DNA from 3 places in the Lysinibacillus sp. VIII_CA genome. Region 3 is predicted to be linked to each of the others. Evidence: riboswitches for the same ligand, from Rfam matches in the RefSeq annotation. Region 3 holds a riboswitch; each other region holds the start of a gene.

Region 1 (10,485 bases), on a different contig from region 3:
TAGTGAACGCATAGCAATGGCAAAGGAATTCTTCCACAAGAAAAATAGGTAACTCCCAAAAGTACAAATACCGAAACAAAGCACAGCCTCTTAGTGACTGTGCTTTGTTTTATTATTCATTATCGATTAAATCTTACAAGACGTTCAATTGGAAGACGTGAAGAACCATAAGCAGGTGCCGCCGCTTCACCAATTGCTAATAATAAAATAGGTATTTCATTTGCAGGTAATTCCATGTATTCCGCAAATTTAGCTTTATCAAATCCGCCCATTGGAACTGTATCATAACCCATTTCTTTCGCCAATAGCATAATTTGCATGGACACTAAGCCAGCGTCAAAGTGGACGATATTTTCTAATGTTTTAGGCGAAGCTGAACTATACATTGTGAATGCGTCCTGTGCCAGTTTTTTGGCAATCTCTTCTGGCATATAACCTAACTCCACATTTTTTGCATAGATTTCCTCAGCATTTACATACATCTCAATATCGCCAATGACAGCAATAATAGAAGAGGCAGTTTCGATTTGCTCTTGATTGAATGAAAAGAAATTAATATTTTTTTGTATTTCCTTATCATCAATAACAATAAATCGCCATGGTTGCATATTGCTTGAAGAAGGAGCTGAAGTAGCGTCTTGTAGTAGCTGCATGATTGTTTCACGAGATATTTTAGTATTCGCATTGTATTTACGAACAGATTTACGTGCCTGCATAACTTGTTTTACTGTTGTAGTTGATAACATATGATTTCCCTCTTTTTCAAAAAATTTAAACTGCTTTAATTGTTACATTGATATTGCCCATTGTCGCTTTTGAATAAGGACATACAGTATGTGTTAGCTCTAATAATTGCTGTGCCTCTTCCAACTCTACCCCTTCAATATGACCTTCGATGTCCACAGCAAGTACATAATCAAAAGTAGCTTGCTCCATTAACTTAACGGTTACTTGAATCGTTGAGGCATGTTTAAGCTTTTTTTGGCGTTTAATTAAATCTAACGCACTATTAAAGCAGGCACTATAACCCGCAGCAAATAATTGTTCTGGATTTGTCACATTGTCTAATTTTGAGCCTGGGGGTGCAATTTTTAAAGATAGTGATTGATCCTCTGCATAGGATGTACCACTACGCCCACCCTCATTAATCATAGTCGTTGAGTATAATTCTTTCATCATCAAAACTCCTTTTCTATATCCCGTATTTTAAATTGTAAACAATTTAATTTTTACAAATTGAATTGTACACAATTTAATTGTGTTTGACAAGTAGGAATTTTATTTTTAATATAAATGTTAATAGAAGAACATAAAGAGGGGATTTTTATGCCTAATCATTTAGATAATCAACTATGCTTTCTTTTGTATGCCACATCAAAGGAAATCATTAGACACTATACATCATTATTAAAGCCATATGATTTAACATATACGGGTTATATTACCATTTTAGCTTTGGAGGAAAACGAACAAATAACAGTGAAAGAATTAGGACAGCGTTTATTTTTAGATTCAGGTACATTAACACCATTACTAAAAAAATTAGAAGCAAAGGGATACATTTGTCGTGAACGTTCCAAAGATGATGAACGACAAATGCAAATCTATTTAACAGAGGAAGGTAATAAGGTTCGTCGAAAGCTACCTGAGGTATCACGTCAGGTCATGAAGCAATCTAATATTTCAGAACAGCAATTTATTCAATTGAAAAATGTTCTACAAGACATCATACACAATGATTGGGCCTTGAAAGACAAAAATTAAGCAAAGATCGTATCACCTAAAAATTTTGATTCATGCTAGTGGTAATAATTTTATACAGTCAACAGATAGAACCGTCATTGGACATTCCTTTCTTCCAACGACGGTTCTTTTCAATGGGCAATTTGTTAAACACATTCACTTATCTCCCCTCCCTTGATCCCGCAGTTCGTATCCTAGGATTTGGTCCAAACAAACTCACCAGCATATGGATGCTCTGGTGAAATACTAAATTTTATTGGGTTCATGGACAAAATCAAGTACTATAATGATAATAGGACGTTTTTTAAAGGAAGTTTTAAATGAAGAATAGATTTTCAATTGGAGAAATGGCAAAGCTACATAAAACCACCATAAAAACCCTTAGATATTATGATGAAATTGATTTATTAAAGCCTATGTACACAGATAAAAACAACGGTTATAGATACTATTCAACAGAACAATTTGAGCAATTAAATACTATACATTATTTAAAGGAATTAGGTTTTTCATTAAAGGAAATTAAAGGACATTTGGATCACAGAGATATCGACGACTTTTTGCATCTCTTAGAGGAACAGAAACGATTAACCGAGGAAAAAATCCACGAACTAGAACGAATTAAACGAAGGTTCCAAGATCGAATTAAGGATATTAAATTAGCACGAGAGATAAAGGCATTGGGAGTCCCTTTCATCATGGAAAAACAAGAGAGAAGAATCGTACGATTAATGGAAAAAATCAGTTCTGAACCACAATTGGAAGTTTCTCTGAGACAGTTAGAGAATTTGTCCAATATGAATTCTTCTATATTTATTGGAGGCGTTGGCCTAACCGTAAGTAGTTGCCATCTATTGGATAACCAGTTTCATGAATACAACTCTATATTTATTGTAGTCGAGGAAGAGGATCGGCAAAGTCCTTTATTGACCACGCTACCCGCAGGAAAATATGCCTGTATTTATTTTAATGGCAATCATAGTCATTCTCCTGTACATTATAAATCCTTACTGAATTTTATTAAAGATCACGGTTTCCAAGTAATCGGAGATTCTATTGAAAGAACAATAATTGACCATTACATTTCAGGAAGTAAAGAAGATTACTTGACAGAAATACAAATACCAATAAAATGTTGACCCTCCCCTTACAGGAGGGTTTATTTTTTTACGTAAGAACAATTTTTAAAGGAGAATGAAAAATGTTAGGAACGATATTTAATACAATGATGATTATAGTCGGAAGCATCGTTGGAAGTATTTTTAAAAACGGGATAAAGGATGAATACCATCAAATCCTCATGCAGGCCATGGGATTAGCAGCGATGGGATTAGGTATAAATGCACTAGTTCAACATTTACCTGCCAGTAAATATCCGGTACTTTTTATTGTCAGTCTAGCTATAGGCGGATTATTAGGTCAAAAACTTAATTTAGAATCAAAATTTAATACGTTAGTGAATAAATACTCTAAGGGGAATTTAGCTGAAGGATTATCGACAGCGATCTTATTATTTTGTATTGGATCATTATCTATATTAGGTCCAATAGAGGCTGCATTAAAGAAAGATTATACCTATCTGCTTACGAACGGTATATTGGATGGAATTACTTCGATTGTTTTGGCCACTACATTCGGTATTGGGATAGCTATTTCAGGTATTGTATTATTTCTATGGCAAGGCTCCATTTACTTAATAGCTAGTTTAATGGAGAATTCCATCAATACTGATCTTCTAAATGAATTGACGATTATAGGAGGTATATTGATATTAGCGTCTGGTTTAAGTATTTTAGGTATAAAAAAATGCAATACCTTAAATCTTTTGCCATCATTAATAATCCCTATTATTGTGTTTTTGTTTATACATTAAAAAGCCATCAAAAAAACCATATGTCTAATTTGCTCAGGCACAAAACAATTGCGTGCTTGGGCTTTTCCGCTTTTCTTAAGAAATCTTCATAAATATTCTCTCTAATTATTAATAATTTCCATTTACACTATAAAAGTCGACATTACTAAGAATTCTCTCACCTGAGATGTAGCATTTGAAAATTATTATTTGATAAAGGAGTATCACACCTTGGGAATTGCAGAAATCATGAGCAATATTAAAATTTTGATGTTGCCAGTCATCCTAATTATTGGCTTTGAGTTTTTACTAATTGCACTTTATTACTTTTATTATCAAAGGCGACGAACAGATCGCCATAAACAAATCCCTGTAAAGAAGCTTCTTCTTGGCGCAATGTTTATCGGATATATTGTGTTTGTTTTAGAGCTAACAGTTATTGGTCGTGGCACTTCACATTACATGCAGATGAACCTACAACCATTCAGCGGTTATATAGACGCGTGGAAAAAATACTCTTTACGTGATCTCCAAAATTGTCTATTTAATATATTAATGTTTGTGCCATTAGGAATGTTCTTGCCTTTACTTATGGCTAAATGTAAAGAGTTTAAGTGGCTACTTCTAGTAGTTGTGGGGGCAACAGCCTCTATTGAAACATATCAAACACTTTCAGGAGCAGGGATTTTTGAGCTTGATGATTTAATCAATAACTCACTTGGGGGTATTATTGGCTATCAATTATACAAACTTGCAGTTTCTATTTCCAATCACAAAAAGGTCAAGGTGAAAAGTCTGATTGGAAACCTTGCTATCCCCCTATTGATGGGCTTAATTTTTATCGTTATGAGCATTGTCTACGCCCAACAAGAGTTTGGTCATTTAGCAATAAACGCTTATACAAAATCAAAAATGTCAGATGTTCATGTATCCACTTCATTGGAATTAAGCGCAGCATCAATTGTTGCTCCTGTCTTTAAGAAAAACGTTAAAAATGATGACGTAAAAGACCTGTTACAACAGAAATTAGGATTATTAGAGGTGAGTACATCTAATAACCAGGACAATGACGAGACTTTATTGGAAGATAAAAATGAGGTCCCCTATACATTGATTACAAATGATTCCGAGGGCCAATGGTGGTTAACCGAAAATAATTATACCCCAGAGCAAACTTCAGCTGTAGGGCAAGAAGATAAGGCGAAATCATTGATGGATGAACTTGCTTTACTACCTCAAGATGCAGAATTTGCTGTACAGGAGAATGGTGAATTTGAATGGACATTACCAGACCGCACCGATGTACATAAAGATTACTGGACTGGGGATGTTAGTCTTGGTCTTAAACCGGATGGTCACGTGTATTCATTAACCTACAGCCTTCATGAAAATCAATTTATACGGGAGGTAAACATACTATCCCCTACAGAGGTATATGAACGGATCAAGGAAGGCGATTTTCCTCAAATAAAGTATAATGCGCTCGTTCAGGAGGAAGACCTTATTATAAAAAAAGGAGACCATATAGAGATTGATTCAATTGAGCTTTCGTATATGTATGATACAAAAGGTTTCTATCAGCCCATATACAATGTTGCAGGAAAGTTCAACGGCAACGATTGGTTTACTTTAATTCAGGCAAGAAAGTAATAGCTCATTCCGAATATTTGGGTCCAATTAACGGACAACCGGGCTTTCCATTGTAATGAGCTCCCTATTTGAATGAATTATCCCCTAAAAAATAGACAGCTTCCTAAGAGTGGAGCATGTTAGGTTTGGTAGTATATTACTCAAATATTAAAAATGACAAAAGTCATCGAGAGTGAACTTCTCGATGACTTTTGTCTACAGTCTGAAAGAAAAGTTTAGGCCTTCTTTTCTTTCGGGTACCCAATGAGAATAGCTATCATACCACAAATACCAATAAGAATAGGATAGAACGCGTATGGTAAGATACTCACTGGCGATATTTTGGCAACGCTTGCGGCTACTAGGAATTGAGCTCCGTATGGGAGAAGACCTTGAACCGTACAGGAGAAAATATCTAAAATACTTGCGGATTTTTTCGGCTCAATCTCATACTGATCAGCAATATTTTTGGCAAGCGGCCCAGCAATTAAAATAGCAATTGTATTATTGGCCGTAGATAAATTAGTTAGGCCCACAAGACCAGCTATACCTAATTCAGCGCCCTTCTGCGATTTAATCCTGCGTGTTACAAGGCGGAGCAAAAAGTCAATTCCTCCATTAAATTTAATAACCTCCACCATTCCAGCTATTAATATAGCTAGAAAGGCGATTTCAAACATACCTTCCATTCCTTCGCCAATTTTTTGTATAAGGCTCATTAGGTGATAGCTGCCATCTGCTAAGCCAACTGCACCGGCGAGGACAATCCCTAATGCAAGAACGAGGAAAACATTCATTCCCGATAACGCTAAAATAATCACTAAAACATAGGGAACAATTTTTACCCAATTATAGCTTAAATGCTCTACTTGAGCTGTTCCACCGGATGTCATAAACCCTAAAATAATGCTCGTAACCATAGCTGCCGGCAATACAATCCAAAAATTGACCTTAAATTTGTCCTTCATTTGCGCTCCTTGTGAACGAACGGCAGTAATAGTAGTATCTGAAATAAAAGATAAATTATCACCAAACATTGAACCGCCTATAACCGCTGCTATCACTAAAGCAATAGATAGCTCAGTCTGATCGCTTATCCCAACTCCTATGGGCGCCAGTGCAACAATTGTCCCCACTGACGTACCCATGGATAGAGAGATAAAACAGGCAATGATGAATAAACCTACAACAAGCAAGTTTTGCGGAATAATTGATAATGCAAAGTTAACAGTGGAATCTACGGCCCCCATCCCCTTGGCTACCTCTGAAAATGCCCCTGCTAATAGAAAAATAATAACCATCAGCATGACATTTAAATTTCCAGCACCTTGGCAAAAAATATCAACCTTCCGTGAAAACGATTCTTTTCGATTCATCGCTAGAGCCACAGCTCCCGAAATGCTAATAGCTACAATAACAGGGAAGGCATAAAAATCACCCGTCATAACCCCTGAACCAATAAATAAAATTATAAAAACAACAAATGGGATTAGCGCCCATGGATTCTCTCTCCTCATTGTTTACCTCCCAAAAATTAAAAATCAGCCCTATTTTTGTTTGTTCACCATAAAAAAGGCCTCATCTTGAAATAACAAGAAGAGGCCTTATAGTTAAAACGCTCCTCTTATCTATCAAGGACATTGCTTGCTGGATTTGGCACAGTAACTTAATAGTTCCGCTGCCGAGATTTCATCGGGCCAGTCCCTCCATCTCTCTTGATAAGAAGAAAAATATTATATTATATTTTTGACACAATATTAAAATACTAAAATAAAACATCCATAATTGCAACATGTTTTTAATTAGAAAAAATTTCTTGGCACTATCTTTAAGGTCCAGAATTCAACTTTTTAGATTAATATGAAGCTTTGTATAGACACATATACCGAAAATATAAATGCGCCAACTAGAAAACAACCATATAATTTTCTCTCTCTCCCAAACTCTTTAATTCCTAATGTTAACATAAATAAACCTAGGAAAAGGATCATTAAGAAATTTAGGCGGTATTCATATGAATAAGTCCATAAACGGAAAGCGTGATGCCTATCGTTGATAAAATAATTTGTACTGTTTTTAACAAAACGATTCCTCCCTTTTTGCTTAAACAAATACTGTCAGTTATCTAACTTTTTTTGAATAAATAAATTCTATGATAGGTGATATGACCAATGTAAACCCAACGACTAAGAACAAAGGATAATTTTTCATGTCATTTAAATTGGAGACACCCTCTGAAGCAAAAAAAATTAGACAAGCTAAAATCATTAAAACATACTATCCAATTTTAGCATTGTGTGCTTCAATATGCTTATCCAGTTCATCTTTAACTTCTTTAATACCGCTATGGTTACCCGAAGAAGAATAAGGAAATAAAGCTAATTATAATAGAACCTCCATCAATTATTCCGAAACGAATCCATCTGTAGAGGGTAAAACTAACAATGTACAAACATATACAATGACTAAAAGACCGATTAATTTTTTCGATTGATGCATCCTTTGTCTAACCTCTATAGTGACAACTATTACCATTTAAAAATTGATTTATAATTTTAAAAAATCCAACAATACCCATTTAAACAATCATTTGTAAAATTCGGTTCGCTCAAAAAATCTATCCCTTTATGGCAAAACGGGCCATGGGAATTTCAGCTCTCGCCTCTTTTTCACAACTAATGACATTCGATTAACAAAAAATAACTTGTTGGAAGTATGGCTACGTTTGTAAGATAAGGCTAGCTTGCCTCATAAATTAATGTTCTTGAAATCTCAGATAAAAACAAAAAACCAGATGCTCCTCATAGAAGAGCGCCTGGTTTTATTGTGAAAGTGAATCTTACTAATTTACTTAGTTTTGATTCGTATTAATACTACGCTAAGTTAAGGCGTTGAACAAGTTAAAATATTTTCCAATCTAATTTTTGGGGGAATTCTTGTTTTTTCGAGCATAGGATTTACTCATTGCTATGTAATTTTCTAAAGTTCATGATTTTCATAAAAGTAGAAAGGCAACAAAAAAGACTAGATGCCTACATAATTATGTAAGTTCTAGCCTTTTAAGTGAAAGTGAATCTTACTAATAATATTGCTTAGCTTTAGATTCAATTATGAATACGAAAAAACAGCTAAAAAGTTTCACTATTTGTCCTATTTTTTCGTATAAAATAGGATTGTCTGCACAAAAAGACCAGGAAATCACGGAATAAGTGAATCCTGGCCTTTTTGTGAAAAGTGAATGTTACTAGCTTGCTTTAGTTTTTGTATTCTACTAGTAAGGTAGACGGTTGACGTTGCGATAAGTTACATAAAATTTAAAAATATTTTAAGCTTTTACTTGAATAGCAAAATCCCGCTGCCCCACCTAGTAATAACGGAAAGTTATACCTCCCTTTTGACATTGTATAGCTGCCTTTTTCAGTGTCTTTGAATGGAGATGGTTGCTGTAAAAAGAGGTATGAAATTTCCCATATGCAGTTGTAGCACATATATCATTCACCAGAAGTCTACGGTGCATTTCCACTTCCTCGGGATTGCTCCTTGCTGAGAATCTTTTCTTTTACATGAATCAACTTCATCCGACGACTTTGCAGAATGAAGTGGGTGCCAATTAAGACTCACAATTACGAGAAAAGTGACTCTTTTGAAACAAGGCTTTCAGTATAAAAAACATTTTTTAGTCACTTAGGTGTCTCCTATTACTTAACGAAAGAACAACTGGCTAGCTTAATAGACCATCTTTTTGCCCTAGTTCTAGTAGGCAGTTCACTTGTCTTGGACTATGGTGATGAATCGTTATTTATGAAAAAAGGTATCTCTAACAGAGTAGAGAATATGGTGAAGATGGCGGCAGCTGGTGGTGAACCAATGAACTCATGCTATGAGGAAATGAAGAAGACGCTAGATCAATCAGGGCTACTCATCTATCTCTATCTGCAATTCAACAGCTTTATTTTCAACATCAAACTGATTATCTATCCGCTTTTGAAACAATCCATTATCTTCACATTGTTAAAAAGTAAAGTATAATCAAATCATTTTTAAAACAATTCTTAATTTTCTATCTATTTCCCAGGCAATTAACTATTTCGATATAATATTTATGTATATGATAGTAGTGTAAAGCTAATTAGCCTTACACCTCCTAGATTTGTTACTAGGGTCACTGTTATAAACAGTGACCCGCTTATGATTGGCAAACCCCTAAAGGATTTCCATCTAGATCATAGAAGGTGAAAAATTTTATTTGTCCTTCTCCTCCGATAGGATTTACTTTCACTTGTTGCTCTACTAGTGATTGGTAGGTATCTTCAATAGTTGAAGATAGGAAATTGAAGTATTTCCCTACCCCAAAATGATTATCTGGAAAATGTAATGGTTGATGATTCTCCGTTTTGACTAAGCATACGACCGTAACAGATTGTTCCCCTATTTTCATGACCGCTGCGTCTTCTTCAATATTTAAAAGCTTAAACCCAAGCTTTTCCTCATACCATTTAACTGATAATTGAGGGTCCTTTATCGGGATAAAAATGGCCTCTACTCCATTTAATAATGATCGCATCCCTTTTTTCCTCCTATTTAAAATGATGTATATACTTTTTTCTATTAATAGACGCTTTTGTCCTCTAAAAAAATTTCCCCCGTACTCCTCTTCTTGTTTATTTTCCCTATTATTTGCTTATCCTAATTAGTATCGGAAATGTCTTAGCCCTTTTCCTAGAGGAGGTGCCAATCATTAAACACACGGTGTCATTCTTTCTCCTACTTCTAACCGTTTTGTTGTTAACTGGATGTTGGAATAAGCGAGAGTTAAATGAATTAGCTATTGTCACTGCTGTTGGGGTCGATAAAACAGACGAATTTATAGAGCTATCCATTCAAATCGTTAACCCAAGTCAAATAGCGACGAAGAATTCAACAAGCTTTCAAGTCCCTGTTGTTACCTATCACGCAAAAGGGAAAACCTTATTCGAAGCTATTCGGAAATTAACAACGCAGACGCCAAGGAAACCCTATTATGCACATACTCAAGTTATTATTATTGGTGAAGAAATGGCTGAATATGGTATGAATAGTATTTTAGATTTATTTCAAAGGGACCCTGAGGGAAGAAGTGATTTTAATATTATTGTTGCCCATGAATCAACAGCGCAAGATATTTTAAGTATATTAACACCGTTAGAAGATATTCCTGCCAGTAAATTGTTAAAATCCTTAAAGGACTCTGAAGATGCATTGGGAACAACTGAATCAGTGAT
Region 2 (10,485 bases), on a different contig from region 3:
TAATGTAAGCTAATGCCATGAACGGTACAATAATTTGTGCGGCGTTGGCAATCGATTTAACGCCTCCAATAATGATGGCACCGAGTAAAACAACAATAATTAGTCCTGTAATCCAAGTTTCAATACCGAAGGCATTTTCAACAGCTCCTGCAATGGCATTAGATTGCACACCTGGCATAAGTATAAGCATAGCAATTAAAGCAGCTACAGCGAAAATCACTGCAAACCATTTTTGACCCATTCCTTTTTCTATGTAATAGGCCGGTCCACCACGGTATTCAGTATCCTTCTCTTCTTTATAGATTTGCGCTAAAGTAGACTCTACATATGCGGTTGCCGCACCAATGAAAGCAATTGCCCACATCCAAAAGACAGCACCAGGTCCCCCCATCCCAATAGCTGTTGCAGTACCGGCGATATTCCCTGTACCTACACGACCCGATAGAGCGATAGACATTGCTTGGAAGGAGGAAATCCCCTTTTCTGATTTCTCCCCTTTAAACATTAGCACGAACATATCTTTAATATGCCTTACTTGCAGGAACCTTGTAATGACTGAGAAAAAAAGCCCAATCAATAAAATACCATAAATAAACCAAGGTCCCCATAATATGTCATTCATTTTACCAACAACTACATCCATCTTACCCCTCCAATTTGAATTACCTTACTTTAAGTCACTATATTATTACACTTTTCAGAAAATTACAATATTATATTCAAGTAACAATAATTAAGTAAGTATCCTACTATTTAGAAGGGATCGAAACTATTTTATTATATATCCAATTCGTCTAAGAGCATTATTGATAAAATCTCGAATGTACATAAAAATCTCTTCACGCTCTACTTCATGAAATAAATTGTGATAACAATTTGCCCATTCTTTAAATTGAAATTCCGTTAACTCTTGTTGATGAAGCCAATTACGCATTTGTCGAGTTTCCGTAATTTTATCTTTTTCAGCTGTCATAATTAACATAGGCATATTAGGAAATTCGTCCTTAGGTAGCATAACTAAATTTCTCATCATCTGCTGAAGCTCACGATACCATTTCACCGAAACTACAGACATAAATGGTATATCATCCTTCATTTCTTCTCTACCCTCTACGCTACGCGTCAATTTTTCAAATGTCAGGTCATGTGTCAATTTTACATTTGCTGTTAATGCACTCAGGCTTGTTAAAGCATTTGATAATTTACCTGGTAATAGCTTCAATTGCAGCCATGGTGATGTCAAAATAATACCTGCACACTCATACTTTTTCTTTTGCATTGTATGAAGAACTAAAGTAGCGCCTAGTCCATGTCCTATTACAAAGGTTGGTAAATTATATGAAAATGCATTCTCAATCAAATTTCTTGTATATTTATTGTACAATTTGAAGTCCTCATCATGGACACGGGCAAATCTTGCATTGACACCATGATTCGGTAAATCTCCCATGACTATGTGGAAGCCTTCCAATCTTAATTTTTCTATCAGCCATGCATACCAACGGTGGTTTTCATAAGCACCATGAAGAATAGCAATCACAGCCTTTGCTTGTCCATCAGCTTCCCATTTCCACATTTACATAGTCCTCCTAAAAAATAATTACACTTTGATTATATCGAAATAACAGCTCATTTTAATTTTATATTTCCTTAAAGTTGCGTATTTGATACGATAATACTATATCTACAAAAAGAAAAGAGGCGATTCTCATGATTTATCCATTCAAAGATAAAACACCAACGATCGATCCATCTGTTTTTATTGCCGATTACGCAACCATTACTGGAGACGTAACTATTGGAGCTGAATCAACTATTTGGTTCAATACCGTGATCCGCGGCGATGTTTCCCCAACAATAATAGGTAAACGAGTAAGTATACAAGATCTTTGCTGCTTACATCAAAGTCCTAAGTTTCCACTCATTATTGAAGATGAGGTCACAGTAGGACACCAAGTAACTTTACATAGCTGTACCATTCGAAAAAAAGCCTTAATCGGAATGGGCTCCATTATTTTAGACGGTGCGGAGATTGGAGAGGGTGCATTTATTGGAGCCGGAAGTTTAGTGCCTCCTGGTAAAGTCATTCCTCCAAATAGCTTAGCATTAGGACGTCCAGCCAAAGTTGTACGAGAATTAAATGCTGAGGATAAAGAGGATATGGAACGTATCGTACGTGAATACGCTGAAAAGGGTCAGTATTATAAATCTCTACAAAAATAAAAACCTACAAAGAAATTGTACCTTCATAAAAAATTCCTCGCTTTCCATGACACTATTTGTTCAAGGAATAAGGGCGAGGTATTTTTGCAAAAAAACAAAAGGGGCAGAAAAGCCCCTTTTGTTCATAATACATTAGAATAATTTTCTAAAGACTTCAGCACTTTAGCACAATAGTTTACAGCTGTACTTTTATGCGTAATGCGTCAGCTTTATCAGTTTGTTCCCATGGGACGTTTACATCTGTACGACCAAAGTGTCCATAAGCTGCAGTTTGTTTATAAATTGGACGACGAAGATTAAGCATTTTAATGATACCTGCTGGGCGTAAATCAAATAGCTCACGAACCCATTCTACAATTTTGCTTTCCGTCACTTTTCCTGTACCAAATGTATCTACAGCAATGGAAACAGGCTGTGCAACGCCAATTGCATAAGCCAACTGTACTTCAGCGCGTTCTGCTAAACCAGCTGCTACAATATTTTTAGCTACATAACGTGCCGCATAGGCAGCTGAACGGTCTACTTTTGTTGCATCCTTACCTGAGAATGCACCACCACCATGTCGTGCATAACCACCGTATGTATCAACAATGATTTTACGGCCCGTTAAACCAGCATCTCCTTTTGGTCCGCCAATTACGAAACGGCCAGTTGGATTGATAAAGTATTTTGTGTTTGTATCTAATAATTCGCTTGGCACTACAGGAGCAATCACGAATTGTTTTAGATCGGCCTGAATTTGTTCAAGTGTTGCTTCTTCATCATGCTGAGTTGAAATAACAATTGTATCGACACGAACAGGTACGTTATTGTCATCATACTCAATTGTTACTTGTGTTTTACCATCTGGGCGTAAATAAGCTAACTCCCCAGATTTACGAACTTCTGTTAAACGACGTGCTAATTTATGAGCTAAGCTAATTGGTAATGGCATTAACTCGGGTGTTTCATTACATGCATAGCCAAACATTAAGCCTTGGTCTCCTGCACCAATCGCTTCAATATCTGCATCTGTCATAGAACCCTCACGGGCCTCTAAAGCTTGGTCAACGCCTTGGGCAATATCTGGAGATTGCTCACCAATTGCTACAAGTACTGCTAAGTTTTCAGCATCAAAGCCATATTTACCACGTGTGTATCCAATTTCCGCCACAGTATCACGTACAATGCCTTTAATATCTACATAAGTAGAAGTAGTGATTTCTCCTGCTACTAATACTAATCCTGTTGTTACAGTTGTCTCGCACGCTACACGTGCATTTGGATCTTCTGCTAAAATAGCATCTAAAATGGCATCCGAAATCTGGTCACAGATTTTATCTGGATGCCCTTCTGTTACACTTTCTGATGTAAACAGTCGACGGTTTGTCATTTAGTTTTCCTCCTATTACTCTTACAAAAAGTATTTGTACGGTACTCATTACCCATGTCAAGTCCGCTCCTAAGGATTGAACTCTCTCAAGCCGCTGTTGTTGTCATTTCACTTTACGAGAAAAAATAACTGCTACTTAAAAACACGAGGATTTCGAAAGACCCGTCATTATAATAAGGAAAGAACTACATATACTTACCTTTACATTAATTTTTAACAATAAAAAAATCCTTTTCTCACGTTACTATACATGAGGAAAGGAATAATGACTTCGTTACCTTTCACTCTTATCGTTCAAGGGATTTTCCCTTGCATCAGGTTGGCACCAACGCATGTTGTGAAATAATACATGCAGGTTGCCGGGTTTCACAGGGCCTGACCCTCCACCAGCTCGGGATAAGAGTATCCGTTCAATTTTCATGTTACTGAAAAGGTCAATCGTTGTCAAATATTTTCTTATGTATTACTGTATAGAAAGGAAGAACAAAATTATCACCATAAAATTTTCATACTTGGGTGATGATGTAAATAGAAGAAATTTAATCCCTACAACATACCTAGCTTCTTGTGGTAACATATGTGTGGCTCAAATTTTAGACAATTTACTGTAGCATTGAATGTTTTCTACTCGAAAAACATTATTTTTTGTCAGTTTATTGAAAAGTAATAAAAACTCTAAAATAATTTCTTAATTAGTATAGATTATTTAACCCATTGTGTTATACTATTTTTGAAATTAAGAAAAAATCCCTCTAAACCAAGGGAATACTATAAAAAAGGATGGTATTTAATCGATGAATTCAGTAGAAATTGCAAACGAACTGAAGGAATTATTAAACGGCGGTAACATTAATGTTCAACTTTCAGTACCACAATTAGCAGAAAAAGCTACTTCTCGTGGTGAGGCAATGTTAACAGTAGATGGCGCAGTTCGTGCAGAAACTGGCAAATACACTGGTCGTTCACCTAAAGATAAATATACAGTAGAAGAAGAAAGCACAAAAGATCAAATTGACTGGGGTAAAGTCAATCAACCAATTTCCTCTGAAGTGTTCGATAATCTGTATGTAAAAGTAATAAAATATTTAAAAGAACGTGATGAATTATTCGTATTCAAAGGTTTTGCTGGTGCTGACAAAGATTCACAATTAAGCATCCAAGTGATTAATGAATACGCTTGGCACAACCTTTTCGCTCATCAATTATTTATCCGTCCGACTAAAGAAGAATTAGCTTCGCATGTTGCAGACTTCACTGTCATCTCAGCTCCTAACTTTAAAGCAGATCCTGCGGTTGACGGTACTGCTTCTGAAACATTCATCATTGTATCACTTGAAAAGAAAATTATCTTAATTGGTGGTACTGAATATGCTGGTGAAATGAAAAAATCTATTTTCGGAATTATGAACTACTTATTACCACAACAAGGAATCCTTTCTATGCACTGTTCAGCAAACGTTGGTGAAGCTGGCGATGTAGCATTATTCTTCGGTTTATCTGGTACTGGTAAAACGACATTATCCGCTGATCCAGACCGTAAGCTAATCGGTGACGATGAACATGGTTGGTCTGATAATGGAGTATTCAACATTGAGGGGGGTTGCTATGCAAAAACGATCAACCTTTCTGCTGAGAAAGAACCAGAAATCTACAATGCAATCCGCTTCGGTTCTGTTTTAGAAAACGTAGCTGTTGATCCAGAAACTCGTATTTGTGACTATGATGATGGCTCATTAACAGAAAATACACGTGTAGCTTATCCAATCCAATACATCGAAAATATTGTTGATCCATCTGTAGCAGGTCATCCAAAAACAATCATTTTCCTAACAGCTGATGCGTTTGGCGTATTACCTCCTATCAGCAAATTAACAAAAGAGCAAGCTATGTATCACTTCTTAAGTGGTTTCACTTCAAAACTTGCTGGAACTGAACGTGGTGTAACAGAGCCAGAACCAGTATTCTCTACTTGCTTCGGTTCTCCATTCCTTCCACTTCCTGCAACAGTGTATGCAGAAATGTTAGGTCAAAAAATTGATGAACATGGCGCACAAGTATACCTAGTGAACACTGGTTGGACTGGTGGCGAATATGGTACTGGTAGCCGTATGAAGCTTTCTTATACACGTACAATGGTACGTGCAGCTATCGATGGTAAATTAACAAATGTTGAAACGACACAAGATGCTGTCTTTGGCTTACACATCCCAACAGCAGTTGAAGGTGTACCTTCGCAAGTGTTAAATCCTCGTGAAGCATGGGCAGATAAAGCTGCATACGATGCTAAAGCTGCTGAACTTGCAGGCTTATTCAACGAAAACTTCAAGAAATTTGCAAACGTTTCGGAAGCCATTACTACACTTGGTGGTCCATTAAAATAACAACTAGAACAAGAAAAGGGAACGATATGATTCGTTCTCTTTTTCTTTCCCATACATAAACAGAAGCTAATATAGGAGATACATATGAAAAGAAAATACAAATTACTAGTAGCATTAATTACTATATTATTGGCATTAATTATTGGTGCTGGTTTTTTTGCAGGCAACTACTTTTATAATCTGGCATTAAATCCTGATACTGATAAAACAGCAGTTCTAGATGCCCCCCACAATCTAATCGATAGCAATTCAGATGAAGCTCGAGAGAAAGAGGCACGTGAGCAATGGTTTAACAAGCATTCTGAGGAGAAGTCAATTCCATCCTTTGATTCCCTTAAGCTGCATGCATACTCTATCCAAAACAGCCATCCCACAGACAAATGGGCAATTATCTTTCATGGCTATTCAAGTGATGGTACACAAATGACTAAGTATGCTAAACAATTTTATGATATGGGCTATCATGTACTCATTCCCGATGCAAGAGGACATGGTCAAAGTGAAGGTGATTATATCGGCATGGGGTGGCATGATCGTTTTGATGTGGTTTCATGGATTGACGACATTGTAAATATGAATGAAGATGCTGAAATCGTTCTATTTGGGGTTTCGATGGGAGGAGCCACTGTCATGATGGCTTCAGGCGAGGATTTGCCCTCAAATGTAAAGGCAATTATTGAGGATTGCGGGTATTCTTCCGTATGGGATGAATTTTCCTATCAGTTACAAGCCATCTTTCACTTACCTTCTTTCCCAATTATGCAATTCTCTTCGGTCGTAACTAAACTAAAAGCAGGCTATACACTAGCAGAAGCTAGTGCTGTTGATCAAGTGGCAAAATCGAAAACCCCTATGCTGTTTATTCATGGAGACAACGATACTTTTGTTCCTTCGACCATGTTGGATGACGTATATGAAGCAGCAAATGTACCGAAACAAAAGTTAATGGTCGAAGGGGCTGGTCACGGTGGTGCGGAAAGCTTAGCAGGCGAGCTCTATTGGGAAACGATTCAACAATTCTTGGAAACTTATACAAAATAATTAAACGCCCCTTCCTTTAGAATACTATTCATCTCCAGATGATAGCTATGTAAAGGAAGGGGCATTAATTTTTTCATTTTCTAATGTTGCTTCATCCATTCACAAAGAGCACGAACGGTTTCACGATTTTTAGCTGGTGGGTATTGATGTGCATAATGAAGGTCATACCATGTTTCGTATGTTTTATGAGCATCCTCTAAAAAAAATGCCAGCTGTCTAGCATGCTCTATATCCACATTCTCATCCTGATAGCCATGAATAATTAACACTGGGGCTGTTATATGCTCAACTTCGAATAAAGGTGTACGAGCATCATAGGCTTCCGGTACACGGTTGGGTGTTCCTCCGATAACGCGCTTCATCATCCGTCGCATATCTGTACGTTCCCAGTAAGTGGCCGTTGCATCAGAGACTCCAGCCCATGTCACAACGGAAGTAATATCCCTTCGTAAAATAGCTGTCCATAGAGCCATGATACCTCCTCGCGAAAAGCCAAAAACATGTATATTGTCGTTGCAAAATTGCTTCAGTACATCGACAGCATAAACAGCATCATAACGGTCTGCCCCTGCAAACTCATCCTTGCCTTCGCCACCTCTATTCCCACGATAATAAGGTGCAAAGACGATAAAACCTTGAGCGGCAAATTGGGCAATACGCGAGGGCCTTACCATGCCAATGCTTTGCATACCCCCTCTTAAATATAAAAAGCCATCATATGTACCTTCAGTCTTCGGCTCTGCTAAAAGTCCTTTTATTCGCAAGCCCTGTGATATATAAGTGATTTCTGTTAACCGTATTGCTGGATTGGGTGAAGGATATGCACGCTTTTCAACGATATCACCATTATTTGTCACGTCTTTTCAGCTCCTCCAGCATTTTCTCCATTCCCTCATCCTTCATATGAAAGCTTAAGTTTGGATGATGGGCAAATTCCTCATCAGTTAACCACAGCATACCGGATGTTTCTAAATCAAATTCAATGTCCTCCTGCCCAGCAAATTGTGCTGTAAAAACCGTTTTACAAAATAAGCTGTCGTCATGAACCGCATATTCTGCAAACCATTGAAGATTTTTCACACGGACACCCGTTTCTTCATACACTTCCCTTATGGCTGCATCCTCTAGCGTTTCGCCTTTCTCCAGTTTGCCCCCTGGCACCTCGACACCACGTCTTTTATGAATAGTACATAGCCACTTATTTTGGTGCTTTAAAAAAACAAGGACGTGTTTGGGTTCTACGTCAAACTCACCTCTCGTAAAACTCAAATCTACGCGCAGGCCATGTAAATCTGTAAATGTTAACATATCTTCAACCTCACGTTCTTTCATGCTGAATAATAGAAGTTATTTTTTCATTGCCTACACTTATAGGCGTATTGAATTTATCATTTCTGCTTTGCTAGCCATGCATTTCCACTAGGTGCAAATCATTCAATTTCCTCTAGCTTATCTAATTTAACTATAGTGTAATCATACAGAAACAAGCAACTCTAAATATAGGTCAAGCAAGCAAAAAAGCGTGCTTCTCAAGAAGTCACGCTTTTCATTACATTACTCGTTCACCATCGAAATAAACAATCGGATTTTTTACTACACAATCAATATGGACATCCGCTGCATTTGCTCCACCAAATGGCGTATTGCTACCAAATGCGATATGGATTGTCCCATAGACTTTTTCATCTTCCAGTACATTTCCACATAAAATGGCACTTTTATTAGCTCCAATGCCGAACTCTGCAATGATTCGACCATTCCCTTCCCCAAGTAACTCCAGCAATCGAGGACCATCCGGACCAATAGCTTCTATTAATCGTCCGTTTGAAATTTTCAATAATAATGGTTCCTTTAAGACACCAATATTAGCAATCGAACCATCCACTAAAATTTCCCCATTTGCAGATGTTTCTATCGGCGCAATATAGGATTCACCCGAGGGTATATTACCATGCTCTCCTGCTTGGCGAATAACGCCAGTTGAACGAATGCCTAAACGGTTTGCAATACTAAATATTAGCTCATGACCATCTTTGACAATTCGAGTTTCTGCCGCCATATCGAGCAGCTGGACATACTTTTCTACCATTTCCTCAATCTCTTGCGCATCCGCATGAAGCGCACCTTGTTCAAGCATTTCCCATGAAATACCGGGCATTGTCGCTACACGTCCACCTTTTTCACAGGCATTTTTGCATGCTACTGTATGTGTTAAGGAGTGAGCGGTCAAACAAAGTGAGACATCAGCATTTGCCATAAGCGATGAAACTGCTTGAATAGGCTCCTGCCCTGATTTTTCTAATAACGGCATAACCATAAACATTGTATTAGCTGTTATTGTTAGCCCAGCCTTATAAAAGATGGTTGCTAAGTCTTGCTTTTGAACATCTGTCAAAATTAAAAGCGTTTCTGACGATTGAACATTTAAATGATCTTTTAATACCTTCAGTGCAATATCATGTAAATGCTGCATAATAGTACTCCTTAATTAAAATTTAAATGATATCTACGAATGATTCCTTCTATTTCATTTCTAGCCTCTGTTAAAGGCCCTAAAAATTCTGGTACCCGTTGTTCTGTAAATCGGTAGATGGGACCAGAAACAGTAATAGAAGCTACGACCTTTTTGTCACTATTAAAAATAGGCATAGCAAGTGCCAATACATCGACGGAATATTCACTGTTACTTATCGCATAGCCACAACTACGAATTTTTTCAAGCTCTAATCGTATGTCATTTGCATTCGTCATCGTATTCGTTGTATAAGCAGTTAGTGGTTCATCAATAACCTTAGAAATTTGCTCTTCACTTAGGAAAGCAAGCATCGAACGGTAGGAAGCACCTACATAAAGCGGAGATCTACTTCCTCTTGAAACAGTAAATTTCACCTTATTCACAGGCTCTGCTTTTAATAAAGTTAAAGCTTCCAACCCATTCAAAACTGTAAATATAGCGGTTTCACCAGTAACATCCTTTAAGTTATCAAGAATAGGCATACATAGCTGATCTATGTTTAATGAATCATACATATTCATACCAATTTCCCATAATGCAATACCCAAGGAGTACTTTTTGGTTACAGGATCTTTTGTAATAAACCCATTATTCTCAAATGTTTCAAGAATGCGATATAAATTTGTATGATTCATATTCATCGCCATCGCTAACTCTCGACCACCCCACACCGGCTTTTCCTTTGTAAACATTTTTAAAACCTCAATTGATAAATTTAACGTCTTTAGCATATCTCTCATCCTTTTGATCTATTTATCTGTACAAACGGCTGTAAATCTTTCTCTTAAGGGGGAATTAATTGAAAGATTTAACAGCCATAAGCACCTGACATCACTTTAGCAAAAGTAAGAGAGTAGCTAATCTCTTACTTTTGATAGAGGAAATCAATAGCAGCAGTAATATATACTTTTGCACAGCGTACGATATCCTCAACACGCACTTTTTCATTATAC
Region 3 (10,485 bases):
CTGTCATGGCATGTCAATTACGCAAAAAGTGGAACAATGAAAGACCCAGCTTTATCAAAATAGAGTTCTAATACAAAAGGCCTTGAAGGACAGCTGCTCCCTCAAGGCCTTTTAGTTAATAAATCTATCTAAGACGATTAAAGCTTTACAATAGGCCAATCCATTTCCAATAAGTTGCAGAGAACAGCAGAATTAGGAGGAAGCCGAGAATCGTTAATGGAATACCTGATTTCAGGAAATCCTTTGTTGTAAATGCTCCTGTACCGTAGGCAAGCATATTTTGTGGTGCGCTAATTGGCAATAGGAAACCAAAGCTAATAACAAATTGTTGGACGATAACAAAACCAACCTGATCTACATTAGCAGTTAATGTGGAAGCTAACACGATAAACACAGGTATAAGTGCAGAGGCTAGGCTTGTTGCACTGGCAAAACCTAAATGAATAAGAATATTAAATAATGTTACGATAGCAATGGTAGCAAGAATTGGCATTGTATCTAGACCGAGTGAACCAAAAACTTTATCTGATAACCATGATGCACCTTTTGTATTCAGTAAAATAGTTCCGAGCATAATACCAACTGCAAAGACAATGATTGTTCCCCAAGGAATATGAGGTTCAACTTCCTTCCACGAATAAACGCCGATTTTAGGCATTAGTAGAACAGCAATGGCGATAATTGTAACCGTTGTTGTATCAAATGGATGGAGCTTGCCTTCCGTAGCCCAGAAAAATAGTAAAATTAATGATGTAATGATCAATCGAATTTCAGGTGCTTTTAATGGTCCAAGCTCAGCAAGCTGTTTCTTGATGACTTCTTTACCACCATCAATATTGCTCGTCTCAGGCTTAATAAGCGTAATCATAATGAAAAATAAGGCTACTGACATAATAATCGAGAATGGGGCAGCATAAAGTAACCAAGCACCCCATGAAATATTTACATTAAATTGCTCTTGGATGAAATTTAAAGCAACCATATTTTGCGCTGCCGCAGTTTTAATACCGATATTCCAAATGGAAACAGCTTGTACAGAAGTAATAACAAGCAAAGCAGCAAGTCGACTATCACGCGGTAAACCAAATGCTGCGACCATTCCAAGAAGTATAGGGACTACTGCGCCAGCACGTGCAGTAGCTGAAGGAACAAAAAATGCAAGGGCAATGGAAACTAATATAGCACCGAAAACAATAGCTTTTGTTTTTGTTCCTACAAGTGAAAGAATCCAGAGAGCAAGTCGTTTATGCAAATTGGTAATTTGCATAGCTGCTGCTAGAAAAAGAGCAGCTGCTACTAGGGCGACAGCAGAATTACTAAAACCACTTAATGATAGTTTTAAGGCGCTAGCGGTACCTAGTTGTGCTGTGGGATCATCCATGGAGGGGGCAAGACCTAGTAAAACGGTGACGAGTGCAATAATCATTGCAGAGCTAACAGGATATGAAACGGCCTCAGTTACCCAAAGGATGACCGCGAAAGCTAAGATGGCTAAAGCGCGCTGCCCAGCTACAGGTAACTCACCGTTATTAGGTAAAAAAATAATAATAATTAATAAAGCAAAAGCCAACCCAATCCATAAAGGCTTTAGATTACGCTTCGTTGCTGCTTGTTTAGGTGAAGACATATTTTCTCATCCCTTCTACGTCTACGTAAAAATGACGGTTATTATCCTTAACATCGGTCAACAAAATGTTTTTTTAAGATAAGAATTCATCCATTTATTATATAGAATGAAAGGAAGAAAAATATGTCAGTTTACAGCTTTAATAGTAATTAAAGAGAAAATTTGTGGTCATAAAAAATACAAATCTCTCTCGGGAAATACTATTTCTTTTTCTTGAAGGCAGAAGTAACTTTAGGCTCTGTTCCATTGGTTAAACGTTTAATATTTTCAAAGTGCAAAATAATAGCAATACCAAAAAGTAGAATGGCAATAATGGTTGGGCCTAATCCAGGAATCCATAAATAAGTAGCTGTACAAAAAACGAGGTAAAACTCTAATACACCAACAATTAAATAGTTCGTTGCGAAAGATAAAATAACAAATAGAATAAGTGCAAATAAACCAATCTTCCAATCAACCGCAAGTAAAATTCCAATGATGGAGGCAGTTCCTTTTCCACCGTTGAAGCCCATATAAAAAGGGAAATTATGCCCCAAAATAACCCCTGCAGCTATCAAGTAGGTGAGGAGCCATATTTGTTCTGCTGTTAAATGTGTTGCATCTGCTAAATAAAAATGTGCACCGACGATGGCTACGACGCCTTTTCCAATATCGATAAGAGCTACTAAAACGCCATATTTCCAGCCGAGTGAAAGCGTAGCATTAGAGGCACCAGCATTGCCATGGCCAGCTTTTTTTAAATCAACCCCGGATAAAAATTGTGCCACTTTAGAGCCGTGAATACAGCCAATCAAATAGCCAACAACTAGAAAAAAGATCACGGCTTTTACCATAAAAATACTCCTTTCAAATTTTTTTCTAAAATAGTGTATGCGTTCATATTACGTAAAAGAGCAGACAGAAGTTTCGGAAAAAATAAAATTTAGATGTTGACAGAAAAAAACTCTATGCTTATACTTTGTAACAACGATGGAAATTGAATCTCATACTCTTATCAAGAGCGGCGGAGGGATAGGCCCTATGATGCCCGGCAACCAGTAGGTGATGAACTTACTAAGGTGCTAATTCCTACAGATTCTTACTTGGATCTGGCAGATAAGGGGAGGAAAACTTGCAACCGCAACCCTCTTCTTAGCTGAAGAGGGTTTTTGTTTTCTACAGAAAAATCCTCCTCATCTCCGGTACCATCGTAAAAAAAATAACCAAATGGAGGTACACAATGACAAATTTTAAACCAGAAACACTGCTGTTACATGGTGGTCAAGAGCCCGACCCTGTGACAGGTTCTAGAACAGTTCCTGTCTACCGTTCAACTGCTTTCGTTTTTAAAGACACTGCTCATGCGCAACGTCTTTTTGCCTTAGAGGAAGCTGGAAACATTTACACACGAATTACGAATCCGACAGTGGATGTTTTTGAAAAGCGTGTGGCTTTACTAGAAGGTGGAACAGCAGCAGTAGCACTTTCATCTGGTGCAGCAGCTATTGCATTTTCTATTTTAAATTTAGCTAGAGCAGGTGATGAAATTGTAGCTGCTAGTTCTTTATATGGTGGTACGTATAATTTATTCGCTAATACATTACCAAACTATGGTATTAAAACGATTTTTGTAGATGAAACAAACCCAGAAAATTTTAAGGCTGCCATTACCGATAAAACAAAAGCTGTCTTCGCTGAAATTTACGGTAACCCAAGCTTAAAGGTTTTAGATATTGAAGCAGTAGCTAAGATAGCACATGACCACAGCTTGCCATTAATTATTGATAGTACATTTGCTTCTCCTTATGGTTCCACACCTATTGATTATGGTGCAGATGTGGTAGTTCACTCAGCAACTAAATGGATAGGTGGTCATGGTACAACTTTAGGTGGTGTTGTTGTAGACGCTGGTAAGTTTGATTGGACTAGTGGTCGATTCCCAGGCTTTACAGAGCCGGACGCTTCTTACCATGGTTTACGCTATGGAATCGATACAGCCTCTGCAGCTTTTGCTACAAAGCTACGTGTACAGTTGTTACGTGATTTTGGCCCAACATTAAGTGCAGATGCAGCTTTCAATCTATTACAAGGTTTAGAGACGCTTCATTTGCGTATCCCTAAACATAATGAAAATGCTTTAGCTGTAGCTGAATATTTACGCAACCACCCATCTGTGGAGTATGTAAATTATAATGGCCTTGAAGATTTTCCAACACATGAGTTGGCGAAAAAATATTTAAAAAATGGCTTCGGTTCAGTGCTTACCTTTGGCATTAAAGGTGGACGTGAAGCAGGACGAAAGCTTATTGATCATGTAAAGCTGTTTTCACATGTGGCAAATGTAGGTGATGCTAAGTCGCTAATTATCCATCCAGCATCTACTACGCACCAACAATTATCAGCAGATGAACTAATTCAAGCTGGTGTAACCGAATCGCTCATTCGCCTATCAATCGGTTTAGAGGCAGTGGAGGACATCATTGCAGATTTAGAGCAGGCTATTACTCAGGCAACAGCAGTAGCTGAACAAACAATAGAAGCTTAATATAGAATAGAGCGGTGAATGTTGTAGCGTTTACGTATTTTCTCATTCGAATAGCCTCATTTGGTATATGTTAAACGTTGCTACATCCACCAATTATTGCACCCGTTCATTGTCAGAACCTTTCAAAAAATAATACCGAGTATTTTTATATGCATTATTGACTTTGTTAAAACCTTGTTATATACTTGGAAATAAGTTAAGTGTACGGAAAAACCTCTTGGAAAAGGTAACTGTTTTCATAAGTGCTCCCCCACTTTTGAATAGATAGGAGAGTAGTTACATAGCCAGTGGCTACTCTTCAAAAAACTAATGATAAAGGAGTGTTTAAAATGGGTAATGTCTATAGTGCGCAAAACATTGCATCTTATTTAATTTATGAACTAAATGAAGGCCATGTATTTGTCAACAACCAATCCATTCAACACATCCTTACATTAGTAGAACGTAAATGGCAACAAATTTTTGGTCATTCAGCGTATCAGGAACAGGTATGCACAGATGATAATGGCTTTATGGTTAAGGAAGTTTATGAGACATATGAGAAGTATGGTGTGAGCCACATCCAGCTTCCAGCAACAGAATTTTATTTGAAATATGGTACATTTCAATTAGTGGAACGTACGTATGCAATACCAAATTTTACAGAAGAAGAAATTTGTATTGTTCAACAAGCTTTAAAACAATATCGTTATCAATTGCTTTCAAAAGCGAGCTAAAAAATCCCTCATATATTTAAGCTCATTCTCTGCTGCTACAGGGAATGAGCTTTTTTTATAGCGGTTTGATTATTTAGCTGGTTTATGGGTGTCTGAACATACATATATAATAGAAGAAAGACATCATAATTTGAATGCAAAGAGTCAATATTTGTTCAAATCTTATCGAAAAACTTAAAAAACGTATAGTAAAGGGAATGAAAACGATTTCCTTTGCACGTCTAGGGAAAACAAATGTCCTTCCTAGAAAGATTTTTCTTGTGTAAAGTATATATATACGTTACAATTTTCTTTAAGTTAAATTTCGAATTATTTGAATTTGTATTTGTTCTAACATGTACTGAATAACAAAATTTACCCCAAAAATAAGGGGTGGCTAAGGCCTGCGGTTGGTGTCAATCAATTTGACACAACCCCATGGAGAGATTGGCTTGATGAAACTGCGGAATGTAAGTTGGAGGGAATAATAAGAATGGCAACTATAAAGGCAGCGATTTTAGGATTTGGAACGGTAGGTCAAGGGATCTATCATATATTAAAGGAAAAGCGAGAAGACCTTAAAAATAAATTAGGTATTGAGTTGGAAGTAGCGAAGATTTTAGTAACAGATGCTAGTCGCGAACGTGTCCCAGGCACAGCACATTTAATGACTACAAGCATGGATGATGTTTTGGCTGAACCAGGTATGCAAGTAATATTCGAAGCAATTGTGAACGAAGAGCCTGCGTATAGCTATTTAAAGCGAGCAGTAGAGCATAAATGCCATGTTATTACTGCCAACAAAGTCATGTTTGCAAAGCGTGGATTAGAGTTACAAGAGCTTGCAAAAGCAAATGGTGTTTTTGTAGGTTTTGAGGCTACAACTGCTGGAGGAGTACCTGTTATTAAAACGATGAAAAATATATTACTTGTTAATGACGTAAGTCGTATACAAGGTGTTTTAAATGGTACGTGTAATTATATTTTAACCAAAATGCGAGCTGAGGGCTGGTCATTTGAAACAGCTTTAAAAGAAGCACAAAGTTTAGGTTATGCAGAGGCAGATCCGTATAATGATATTTCTGGTCAAGATGCCTTTAAAAAGTTAATGATTTTAAGTGCCTTGGCATTTGGAGAACAACCTGATTGGGCGGATGTAGAAGTGATTGGCATAGATAGTATATCAGCTTCGCAAGTTCATGAAGCATGTGAAAAGGGTCTACGTTACCGTCATGTAGCTGAGGTAGAAAAACTAGCTAGTGGGAAAATTGTAGCAAAGGTTGGTCCACAACTGGTTGATAAAGAACATCCACTTTATCCAGTCGATGATGTGTTCAATGCAGTTGCACTAGAAACTAATTATATTGGCACTTTAACCCTAGTAGGTCCTGGTGCTGGAATGTACCCAACAGCAAGTGTGATGGTAGAAGATTATGCTGAAATCATCGGGAAAAGGGCAGGGTTTGTTGTAACGATTTAATAATTATTGTTTTATAAAGTTAACCCGCCATTCAACAATATTCTATTGTTTGAATGGTGGGCTTTTTAATCCTCGTCTTTTACGTCAATATCCTCTGGTATGGGAGTAGATCTCCATATTTCGATTTCCTCTTTAATACGCTCCAATTGATTAAAATACGTACTAAATTGCCCACTATTTATGAGAATCATATTTCCATCGAAAACGGAACGGATGCGTCCCTCATAGACTAGGCGTAATATCTGTTCCTTAGACATACCTAGTTCAATAGCTGTTTCTTCAATTGTTTTGTACATACAATCGCTCCTTTAACTGTATTTATTATAACGTCCATTTAACCGAATGCATACTTGGTGAATGAAAATAGTAAAAATGTTAATTGTTTGATTTTGGATAAATATGTATGATAAGTATGGAAGAAGGAATAAGGCGGAGGGGTCTACATGTTAAATCCATTGTTTGTATTGTTAGCAGCTATTTTATGGGGAATGACAGGAACTGCCCAAACATTTTTAGATAATAATGTATCTCCGATTGCAGTCGCCACTATTCGTTCTGCCATTGGTGGTGGGCTCCTCTTAGCTATTACAATTATTTTCCGTAAAATTAATTTCCTAAATTGGTCATGGAAATGGACGATTTTAGCTGCGGCAAGTATTGCTCTTTTCCAAGGTCTTTTCTTTTCATCTATTCGTCTAACAGGTGTAGCGGTTGGAACTGTTGCGACCATTGGAAGTGCACCAGTATTTTCAGGCATTATTGAATGGTTGATATGGAAAAATCGACCGTCTGGTATTTGGGGCCTAGCTACATTGATGGCAATCATCGGCTGTTTTTTATTATTTATTAATAATGGAGAAGAAACTGTACAAGCGAGTGGCTTTGGTTTAGCGCTTTGTGCAGGGTTATCTTTTGCGTTTTATACAAATATTAGCAAGAAATTAATGGCGCAGGAAGATGCGTTACCAGCAGTTGCTATGACATTTTCCCTTTGTACTTTATTTTTATTCCCTTTTTCACTCTCTAATGGGTTTACCTGGTTAGAAAATATGCAAAATCTATGGACGATATTATTTATGGGAATTATGTGTACAAGTGTAGCTTATTTATTGTTCTTGAACGGTTTGCAAAAAATAAATTCATCAACAGCTGTCACTCTATCGTTAGCTGAGCCATTGACAGCCGCAATTCTTGGCGTTTTTCTAGTTGGGGAACAATTCAGTGGATTGTCCTGGTTAGGTGTAGCAATGCTATTAGGCGGCATTGTTGTATTGACAATAGGTGGGAGGCAAAGCAGGCTTCATAATAAGCTGAAACCTTAAGAAATTCTTCATTTTTTTACTAGCTGGTTTTTAAGATTTGAAAGGTACACTTATATTTGAGAGCGAGGTGTCTATCATGACGAAACTAACAGTTCTTGTTACAGACGACGATCAAGATATTCGTGATGGTATAGAAATTTATTTGAAAAATGAAGGCTACAATGTTATTAAAGCTGCAGACGGCTTAGAAGCATTAGACAAGCTAGAAAATAATGAAGTACATTTAATCATTTTAGATATAATGATGCCCAATATGGATGGGATTACTGCGACATTTAAAATTAGAGCAGAGCGCAATATTCCTATTATTATGCTTAGTGCAAAGGCAGAGGATGGCGATAAAATTCATGGACTATCGGTAGGCGCGGATGATTATGTAACAAAGCCATTCCATCCATTAGAATTATTAGCGCGGGTGAAATCACAGCTTAGACGCTATGTACAACTAGGAACGTATAGTGAAGGTGCAACAAAAGTAGAAATTGACGGACTTATTCTTGATGAAGATGCTAAAGAGATCATTTTAGAAGGAGAACCAGTTCGACTAACACCAATAGAATATAAAATTACGGAATTATTAATGAAAAATGCAGGGCGTGTTTTTTCGATTCGTGAAATTTATGAACGAGTTTGGAATGAGGAAGCCTACAATGCTGAAAACATTGTAGCCGTACATATTCGAAAAATTCGTGAAAAAATTGAAGCGGACCCAAAAAACCCACGCTATCTAAAGGTGGTATGGGGCGTTGGCTATAAAATGGAAAAATAAAATAGAGAAGTATATGACTATTGCAGGGTTCATTGCAGGTGTTGTTGGACTTATTTATTTTGGCGTTTATGCTTATCAAATCGTCGATTCTCGCTCCTCAGAGGTTTTACAATTATTAGAAAGAATTTTTTAGAGGAGTGTTAGAGTCATGATGAAAAAATGGAAATCTCTACTAGTGTTAATGAGTCTCATTTGGACTATTTTCGGCATCTTTACTTTTTGGCATGTAGGTTATCAGTATATTGGTAAGTCCTATTTTGAATCAGAAAATTTCCAACATGAAATCGATAATTTTACTTCAGAACTTGGGCCGTTAGTAATAAATTTACCGAGGGCAGAAGACTTGAAAGGGAAAATAGAGATTACGCAGGCGGAAATTGAAGAGCATCGTAATTATTATGGTACATTAGGACAGCAAATCGATAATATTAAACAACAATACGAACAGCGAATTCAGGAAGCAATAGATGCCAATGCGGGAGAATTACAAATAAAGTTAGAAACTGAACGCGATAATAAAATTAAGGACATTACAGCCAATTTCGAAAACGATGAACATGTGCGAAAAAAGATTCTTGCTGGAGAAGAAGCACTTATCGATAAATATATAAAGGCAGCACAGGATGAAGCGAAAACCTTTAAAAAGTCTTATGATTACTGGTCTTATGAGTTGACGAATTCTGAAACAGGAGAAACATACCGTGCAGGGGATGTTTCAGAAAGTAGCGCCTACAAAATAAAGTATTCTGAGCGAAATCCTTTATATGTAGGGAACATTAGTAATAATGTAAGAGATATTTTTTACCGTACAGAAACTTATGTGAACGTCGATAATCTTTATGAAACAGCAGAGTATACAGGAGTCTTAACCATCTCTAAAAAAGCAGTTCAATCATTAGGGGTTATGCAGGATTATAATCGTTTTCATCGTAATCAATATACCTATTTCTTTATATGGCTCACTAGTATAATAACGGCAATTTTCGCTTGGAGAGGTCGTAAGGATGTACTGCAAACTGTCAGAGGTATGAAGGAAAAAGATATTTTAAATAAGGTGAAATTTGATTTTCAAGTTGCCTTATTGTTAATCACTGGGTTTATGTATCTTATTTCTTCTCAAATTGTTTTCGAATCGATTGAATACACTTACGATTACAATTTTCAATATAATTATGTACGCTCTATCCTAGATTTCGCCTTTAAATTAGGTGTGTTAATTGTTATAGGAATTGCTTTCTTTATTCAATTAATTTGGCTTTATACAAGAATAGATACGATAAAAAAGTTAGAGCAAAATGTGAAATCCAGTTATTTATGGTCACTCGGGGATTCACTTACGGATTTATTTATTAATCGCTCTATAGCGTTGCACGCACTGTTCATGTTAGCGGCGGCCTTCTTTGGAGGGGGAAGCCTTGTCGCTTCTATGTTAAGGGGAGGAGCTTTCCCAGTCCTTGTTCTAGGCATATGTATGTTCGTAGGGTTTCCAACCTTGATTGTATTCTTATCAAGAATGGGTTATTTAAACCGTATTATGAAGGATACGAAAGATATGGCCAATGGGCGACTGAATCGTGACGTGAAGGTGAAAGGTAAGTCCCCGCTCGCTAGTCATGCGGAAAATCTTAATCATTTACGAGAAGGCGTTCGGACATCCATGCATGAGCAGGCTAAAAGTGAACGTTTAAAAACAGAGCTTATTACAAATGTGAGTCATGATTTACGAACACCGTTAACTTCCATTATTACTTATACAGATCTTTTGAAAAAATCTAATCTTTCAGAGGAAGAACGTCAACAATACATTCATATTCTTGATAAAAAATCTGAACGTTTAAAAGTATTGATTGAAGATCTTTTTGAAGTATCGAAAATGGCAAGTGGTAATATTGAGCTGCAACGAAGTCGTGTAGATTTGACACAACTCATTCAGCAGGCAGTAGGGGAGCATAAGGAAGATTTAATTCAGTCGCGTTTAGATTTACGAATGGCGATGCCGCATGAGCCTATTTATGCCTATGTAGATGGTCAAAAATGGTGGAGACTCATTGATAATTTAATTGTTAAT

Evidence for each region. Region 3 has a riboswitch for S-adenosylmethionine ahead of ACP3VS_RS15495 (O-acetylhomoserine aminocarboxypropyltransferase/cysteine synthase family protein). Riboswitches for the same ligand answer to the same signal wherever they lie in the genome.
Region 1: it holds a riboswitch for S-adenosylmethionine, as region 3 does, so the genes downstream of both, ACP3VS_RS07035 (Na+/H+ antiporter NhaC family protein) here and ACP3VS_RS15495 (O-acetylhomoserine aminocarboxypropyltransferase/cysteine synthase family protein) in region 3, are expected to answer to the same signal.
Region 2: it holds a riboswitch for S-adenosylmethionine, as region 3 does, so the genes downstream of both, metK (methionine adenosyltransferase) here and ACP3VS_RS15495 (O-acetylhomoserine aminocarboxypropyltransferase/cysteine synthase family protein) in region 3, are expected to answer to the same signal.

What each region holds. Positions count from the first base shown of each region.
Region 1 is NZ_JBNFXM010000003.1:334,120-344,604, reverse strand. Features, by position in the region: gene ACP3VS_RS07070 (Rrf2 family transcriptional regulator) at 1-52, shown strand, start outside; gene ACP3VS_RS07065 (nitroreductase family protein) at 120-746, opposite strand; gene ACP3VS_RS07060 (Ohr family peroxiredoxin) at 772-1,176, opposite strand; gene ACP3VS_RS07055 (MarR family winged helix-turn-helix transcriptional regulator) at 1,327-1,764, shown strand; gene ACP3VS_RS07050 (MerR family transcriptional regulator) at 2,064-2,882, shown strand; gene ACP3VS_RS07045 (DUF554 domain-containing protein) at 2,945-3,616, shown strand; gene ACP3VS_RS07040 (VanZ family protein) at 3,827-5,245, shown strand; gene ACP3VS_RS07035 (Na+/H+ antiporter NhaC family protein) at 5,461-6,741, opposite strand; SAM riboswitch class I at 6,846-6,949, opposite strand; gene ACP3VS_RS07030 (DUF3953 domain-containing protein) at 7,075-7,191, opposite strand; partial or broken gene ACP3VS_RS07025 (class I SAM-dependent methyltransferase) at 8,891-9,246, shown strand; gene ACP3VS_RS07020 (VOC family protein) at 9,411-9,788, opposite strand; gene ACP3VS_RS07015 (Ger(x)C family spore germination protein) at 9,953-10,485, shown strand, end outside.
Region 2 is NZ_JBNFXM010000002.1:27,681-38,165, reverse strand. Features, by position in the region: gene ACP3VS_RS03520 (alanine/glycine:cation symporter family protein) at 1-643, opposite strand, end outside; gene ACP3VS_RS03515 (alpha/beta hydrolase) at 770-1,576, opposite strand; gene ACP3VS_RS03510 (gamma carbonic anhydrase family protein) at 1,711-2,223, shown strand; gene metK (methionine adenosyltransferase) at 2,399-3,595, opposite strand; SAM riboswitch class I at 3,880-3,998, opposite strand; gene pckA (phosphoenolpyruvate carboxykinase (ATP)) at 4,390-5,976, shown strand; gene ACP3VS_RS03495 (alpha/beta hydrolase) at 6,061-7,017, shown strand; gene ACP3VS_RS03490 (alpha/beta hydrolase family protein) at 7,098-7,874, opposite strand; gene ACP3VS_RS03485 (NUDIX domain-containing protein) at 7,864-8,325, opposite strand; gene ACP3VS_RS03480 (aminopeptidase) at 8,567-9,490, opposite strand; gene ACP3VS_RS03475 (IclR family transcriptional regulator) at 9,502-10,263, opposite strand; gene ACP3VS_RS03470 (M20 family metallopeptidase) at 10,398-10,485, opposite strand, start outside.
Region 3 is NZ_JBNFXM010000011.1:67,267-77,751, forward strand. Features, by position in the region: gene ACP3VS_RS15480 (succinate CoA transferase) at 1-63, shown strand, start outside; gene ACP3VS_RS15485 (DASS family sodium-coupled anion symporter) at 146-1,627, opposite strand; gene ACP3VS_RS15490 (glycerol-3-phosphate acyltransferase) at 1,828-2,460, opposite strand; SAM riboswitch class I at 2,616-2,729, shown strand; gene ACP3VS_RS15495 (O-acetylhomoserine aminocarboxypropyltransferase/cysteine synthase family protein) at 2,847-4,151, shown strand; gene ACP3VS_RS15500 (hypothetical protein) at 4,481-4,867, shown strand; gene ACP3VS_RS15505 (homoserine dehydrogenase) at 5,340-6,326, shown strand; gene ACP3VS_RS15510 (hypothetical protein) at 6,392-6,622, opposite strand; gene ACP3VS_RS15515 (DMT family transporter) at 6,770-7,648, shown strand; gene ACP3VS_RS15520 (response regulator transcription factor) at 7,725-8,417, shown strand; gene ACP3VS_RS15525 (hypothetical protein) at 8,395-8,550, shown strand; gene ACP3VS_RS15530 (MFS domain-containing histidine kinase) at 8,566-10,485, shown strand, end outside.